DNA from 2 places in the Blautia ammoniilytica genome. Region 2 is predicted to be linked to the other one. Evidence: riboswitches for the same ligand, from Rfam matches in the RefSeq annotation. Region 2 holds a riboswitch; the other holds the start of a gene.
The links. A riboswitch is a leader RNA that binds a small molecule or an ion and turns the genes downstream of it on or off. The one in region 2 is predicted to bind cobalamin.

Region 1 (3,205 bases), on a different contig from region 2:
TGATTCTACCCAGTATGATGAAGAAGGAAATGCAGTAAGCAGTTCTGAATCATCAGGCTCTGGTGAGACTCAGTATGATGAGTATGGTAATGTGATTGATTCTGAGAATACAGTAGATCCAAGCGAATATCAGAGTTCTTCTGAGTCAAGCTCCTCTGATTCTTCTTCCAGTTCCAGTTCTTCATCTTCTGGCTCTGGTTCAGGATCTTCTGTTGTAAATTATGCTACTCAGTTTGTTGGCAATCCATATGTATGGGGCGGCACCAGCCTTACTGGTGGTGCAGACTGCTCCGGATTTGTACAGAGTGTATATGCTAATTTTGGCGTCAGCCTTCCAAGAACTTCTTATGAGCAGCAGAATGCTGGAACAGAAGTTTCTTATGCAGATGCACAGCCAGGAGACCTGATCTGCTATGGCGGTCACGTGGCAATCTACATGGGCAATGGACAGATCGTACATGCTTCCAATGCGAAGGATGGTATTAAGATCAGTAATAATGCAGCTTACAGAACCATTACCTCTGTAAGACGTCTTGTATAATAGCAAATAGTAAGATATTTAGAACATATCCCCTGAGACTGGAGTGCTTTTATTTGTGCATTCCGGAACTCAGGGATTTTTATTACCCAAATTTCAGATGGCAGTTTTTGGGGGGAGCTTTTTTGGGGGGATAGAAAAATAAGCATTGACAAATATATAGTAAAAGGGTATTATGATACCAGTATAATTCCATATTGAACATATTAAGTGCTGATCATTTCTAGAAGATGACAGAAGAGGGAATCAGGTGAAAGTCCTGAGCGATCCGGTCACTGTAACAGGGAAGCCAATCTCAATATCCCATTGTGCTGATGCATGAGAAGGGGAGAGGAAGCGATGATCCTGAAGTCAGGAAACCTGCTTAGTATGGCGAGGTTAAACTTCCGTGTAAAGTGTAACAACCAACTTCGGGGAATCCGCAGCCCCTTAGTGTTGTCTGCTCTTTAATGGTAGCAGACATTTTTTATGGAATGCGCCTGTTCATGAGAATTATACCGATTAAATGGCAGGCGATACTACTTCGGATGTCCGTTCCCTCCGCGTATTTATGAACGGTTCATTTTCTACCCCGAAGTAGCATCGCTCCCTCTTTTTTACAAGAAAAACAGGAGGCGGATGGAATGGCCGGTGAATATTGGGAAGGCAAAGAATATTCCTTTTTCAGTCATAAAGAATGTGAGTTTTTTCCGTGCCACAAAGGTGCAGACCCACAGGATTTTAATTGCCTGTTTTGTTATTGTCCATTATATGCCCTGGGGGATAAGTGCGGAGGGAATTTTAAATATACGGAAAAAGGCCTGAAAGATTGTACAGGGTGTTTACTGCCGCATAAGCGCAGAAATTATGGTTACGTAACCGGTAAGTATCAGGAACTTGCAAAACTGATGGATGAGATCAGAAGCGTGAAAGCTAATGATAAACAGGAATAATAAAGGCAAGAGTAATAAAAACAAGAATAATAGTGACAAGAATAACAAAGATAAGAGTAATAAAGATATAAATAAGAAAAGCTGTTGTACGGAAAATCTCTGAAAGGAGAATCCATACAGCAGTTTTTTTTATAGAAATTATTCCGTAATGTTCCAATAAAGTAAAAAATGTAATGGAAATACCTATCTAATGCTCCTGTTATATAAAAACCTATCTTTTCATAAGGAAGGAAAGCAGTCTGGGAATCTGGCTATTAAGGATCAGATCCGGTGGAAAATTACAGTCTTTTGCAAAAGCTTCCCCATAAGTAAAATCACCGATGTGAGAGATCCCATGACTGTCACTGGAAAGGAGCACAGGAACCTGATATTGGAGACACAGTTCTAAAATCCTGCGGCAATTAGGCCTGGTATCGCCACGGTATCCATAAGGCGCAAGAGATGCCTCGTTGATCTCCATAAGAACCTGGCTATGTGCGGCAGACCGGATCACGGCTTCATAATCAAGATCATATTGAGTATTATCAATATGGCCGAGAACCTTTACACAGGGATGCTGCATCACATTTAACAGTGCAAGTGTATTGCTCTGTCTGTCTGCGGGACGAAGGTTTTGGATATGCATACTGGCAATCGCATAATCAAGGCCTGAAAGCACATCTGCTGGAAGGTCGATCCGGCCTTGTTCATCCAGGATATTAACCTCTGCACCTAAAAGCAGCTGAATGCCAAAACGCTTCCTGGGGGCTGCGGACAGGCTGCGAAAATAAGAAACAGTACCTGCGCCTATAGTAGAAGGACCATGGTCTGTGATCCCTAAAAGAGAAAGTCCTTTGCATGAAGCTGCTTTTGCCATTTGGGTAATGGTACAGGAGGTGCCATGGCCACTGGCAATAGAATGAGTGTGTATATCTGATAAAAACATAATTAAACAACTCCTTTGCTACCAGTATGACACAGCGTGAAAAGCTTTGTCAATAAAAAAAACAGGTGATTTCCTGAAAAAACAATAAAAACAACATAATAAAACCTTTAAAAACAACATAAAACAACAGATTTACCTTGACTTATTGTGTGGAATGAGGTAGAATCACAATAGAAACAAAATGTTACTGCGAAAAAGGGAGCAGGAAACGCTATATATGCTTAAGGAGGATAAAAAAGCATGGTAAACGAATATGAGATCAAAAAACAGATTTGTGAAATCGGAAAACGTATCTACAACCGTAACATGGTAGCAGCAAACGATGGTAACATTTCCGTAAAACTGAATGACAATGAATTTCTCTGCACACCTACTGGTGTATCCAAAGGATTTATGACTCCGGAGTATATCTGTAAGGTAGATGCTAAGGGAAATGTGATCCAGGCAAATCCGGGATTCCGTCCTTCTTCTGAGATCAAGATGCACATGAGAGTATATCAGAAAAGACCGGATGTAGGATCTGTTGTACATGCACATCCTGTATATGCAACATCTTTTGCAATTGCAGGTATTCCTCTTACACAGCCGATTATGCCAGAGGCAGTTATCGCATTAGGATGTGTTCCGATTGCTGAGTATGGTACTCCATCTACCAATGAGATTCCGGATAGACTTGAGAAATATCTTCCATATTATGATGCAGTTCTTCTTGAGAGCCATGGCGCACTTACCTGGTCAACAGACCTTCTTGCTGCATACATGAAGATGGAATCTGTTGAGTTTTATGCACAGCTTCTGTACCAGTCCAAG
Region 2 (3,205 bases):
GTAAGTTCGGAAACCGTGATGGAAGAAAAACTCTTTTCTTTCAGAAGTTGACTAAGGGCAGCTGCAATACACTTCCGCGCTAATAAGTTGGATGGGTTCTTTTTATGGATGTTCATGAACAAATCTCCTTACATTGTCACAGTTTGAAAAAAAGAATTGAATCTTTATTTGGAAAGTGTTACAATTCGTCACATGTGATTATTGTAATCAAAAGCCAGCACCGAAGGTGTTTTGGAATGCATTTTCCTGATAGATAATTGCAAGGTACTGAACAGTTAGGATTATTTTGATTATATCGAAAGCAGGAAAATTTGCAAGATGTTAGATGAGAAGTTAAACCTATGATAACTTACTCCTTAGAGAAGAGTAATCTTCCTGGTGGAGAGAGCAGAAGGGTTTTGGAAGGGAGCTTAAGGTATGAAAACTGCCGTAATGACAGACAGTAACAGCGGTATCACTAAAGAAGAAGCAGACAGGCTGGGGATATTTTTACTTCCTATGCCGGTGATCATTAACGAACAAACATATTATGAAGGAATCAATCTGGAGCAACGCTTTTTTTATGAAAGTCTTATAGAAGGTCATGATGTATCTACATCCCAGCCTTCCCCTGGTGATGTGATGGATATGTGGAAGCAAATCCTGTCTAAGGGTTATGATGAGATCATCCATATTCCCATGTCCAGTGGTTTAAGCAGTTCCTGTGCTACTGCCATTGGACTTGCAGAGGATTTCCAGGGAAAGGTACAGGTAGCAGATAACCATCGTATTTCTGTTACTATGCGTATTGCTGTAATGGAAGCACTGCATATGGCAAACGAGGGCAGATCTGCCAGAGAGATCCGTGAGGATCTGGAAAAAAGAGCCTATGATTCCAGCATTTTTCTTGCAGTTGATGATCTGAAATATCTGAAAAAGGGAGGCAGGATCACGCCTGCAGCTGCCGCTCTTGGTACTGTGTTTCATATCAAGCCGGTACTTACGATCCAGGGAGAGAAGCTGGATGCTTTTGCCAAAACACGAGGCATGAAGAAGGCAAAAGCCATCATGCTGAAGGCACTGAAAGAGGATCTGGAAAAACGTTTTCCAGGGATCGATTCTAAATATGTAAGGATCGGGGCAGCAGGGTCAGGTCTGAGTCTGGAAGAGTCCAGAGAATGGCAGGCTATGCTCCAGGAGATGTTCCCTGAGGTACAGGTTTATTACGATCATTTGTCCTTCAGTGTAGGTAGCCACACCGGCCCGGGAGTATACGGTATGGGATTCAGCATTGTACAGGATCCATCCATTAGTTAAAATGTGCACAGTACGGAACAATCCGTGTAATTACTTACATTTTTAAATGACCGTAAATTTATATATAAAATTTGGTTTTATGACTTGATTTTTGGTTAGAAGTTGCTATCATATGATATGAATATATATGTTTTCAGTGCCTACGCAGATTAACTGTGAAGGGTAAAAGAGAATCAGGTGGAAATCCTGAGCGATCCGGTCACTGTAAGCAGGGAGCAATGCCAGTAAATCCATTGGACGACAGTCTGAGAAGGGGGCAAAGCGATGAACTGTAAGCCAGGAAACCTGCTGGAAATATCCGATGAAAAACTTCCGATGAAAGCACTTTCACTCAAATAATCAGATCAAAAGGTGGCAGGGGGATTTTTATGCGCCCTGGTACAAGTATTTTTGTATTGCAATAAATCCCCTATTGCAGCTTAAATACCACAGAGAAAGATTAAGGATTGAAGGAAGTCTGTTTTCAAATGAAAGCAGGCTTTTTTGTGTGTAAGAGGAGATTACTTTGTAATGTTCCTATTTCACTAAAATTCCACGCAAAGCACAGAAACGTGTATATCCGATGTAAGCGGACTCCTGCCTCTACAAGCAGCGAGTACCTAATTTTATCAAAGGAGGAAGTAGCAATGAGGAAAAAGTCAAATGCTCTTTTAGCACTTTTGCTAACAGGAGCAATGACCGTAACATCTGTATCTCCTGCATTTGCAGCAGAGGATTTTTCAGCAGATGCAGAGGTACAGGCTGTTCAGGATGTGACCGAGGAGGAATCTGACGCTGATGTATCCGATGTGCAGGACCAGGCTGATCTGGGAGAAGCAGAGGATGTGGAGGATGTATTTACCAGCGGTGAATAACCTTCTGATCCGGATACCGGGGATGCGTCTTTCGAGTTGACAGATGGTAATACAGAGGAATATGTACAGGATGACCTTCTGCTGGCTGCCAGTTCTGCAGAAAAATATCAGGACGGAACCTATACTCCAGAATCCTTTACTTTCCAAGGCGGTTCAGGAAAAGTTACGATTACCTGCCCGAAGGTGACCATTACAAGAGGAAAAGTAACTGCAACAGTGGTTTTTTCCAGCAGCAGCTATAATAAACTGGTTGTAGATGGAGATGAGTATCTGCCGGTTTCAGGTACAGAATATACAGGATCTGTTTTTCAGGTTCCTGCTGTTCTCAACCAGGATATGGAGATCACAGGAACTACTGTGGCAATGACAGCTGCTCATGATATTACTTATACCATTCATATTAAGCTGAATGTGCCTATGGTAACGCCAGCTCCGGACAGACTGGAGGATGGTACCTACCAGGCAGCTGTAAAGGCAGATAGCGGATTTCCGGCAGAAGCCTGCACCCTGCTTGTAAAGGATGGAGAGATTGATGCAGTTGTCACACTGAAAAACGGGGATTATGACAGACTGTATGTGGGGGATGCACTGGATGCAGTCAATGAAAAGGATGATAAGCTGATCGCTTACAGACCATCGGAGGATGGTACAAAGCATATTTTCTGGCCGTTGGCTGTAGATAAGCTGGATACCTTATTCCAGGTGGCAGCCCGAAAAACAGATAAAACCTGGACAGACCATTATGTGAAGATCCTTTCTTCTTCAGTAACCAAGGTAAGCGATGAAGTTCAGGCACCGAATCAGGCTGCTGAGGCTGCAAAATTCCTTTACAGGAATTATGTGGATGATGTGATTTCCACAACAGACGGTGTTACAAAAGACGGAAGCACCTATCATGTTGCATATTACAACAGCTACAAGAGTGCTGTTTCTGGCATCAGCCTGAAAAGACCAAGTGTAAAAGAGTATAAGAGCGGATGGTTCTTCTCAGACTGGAGCATTTTTAAGTCTACTGTTAAACAGCAGCCTGCAAAATCCCAGACGTATAGTCTGGA

Region 1: linked by a shared signal. The riboswitch ahead of OCV61_RS00225 (cysteine-rich small domain-containing protein) and the one ahead of OCV61_RS11530 (hypothetical protein) in region 2 are both predicted to bind cobalamin.

What each region holds. Positions count from the first base shown of each region.
Region 1 is NZ_JAOQJL010000001.1:53,863-57,067, forward strand. It holds gene OCV61_RS00220 (C40 family peptidase) at 1-541, shown strand, start outside; cobalamin riboswitch at 730-920, shown strand; gene OCV61_RS00225 (cysteine-rich small domain-containing protein) at 1,162-1,470, shown strand; gene OCV61_RS00230 (phosphatase) at 1,682-2,395, opposite strand; gene OCV61_RS00235 (class II aldolase/adducin family protein) at 2,636-3,205, shown strand, end outside.
Region 2 is NZ_JAOQJL010000022.1:30,273-33,477, forward strand. It holds gene OCV61_RS11520 (TetR/AcrR family transcriptional regulator) at 1-116, opposite strand, end outside; gene OCV61_RS11525 (DegV family protein) at 418-1,296, shown strand; cobalamin riboswitch at 1,414-1,603, shown strand; gene OCV61_RS11530 (hypothetical protein) at 1,923-2,150, shown strand; gene OCV61_RS11535 (Ig-like domain-containing protein) at 2,187-3,205, shown strand, end outside.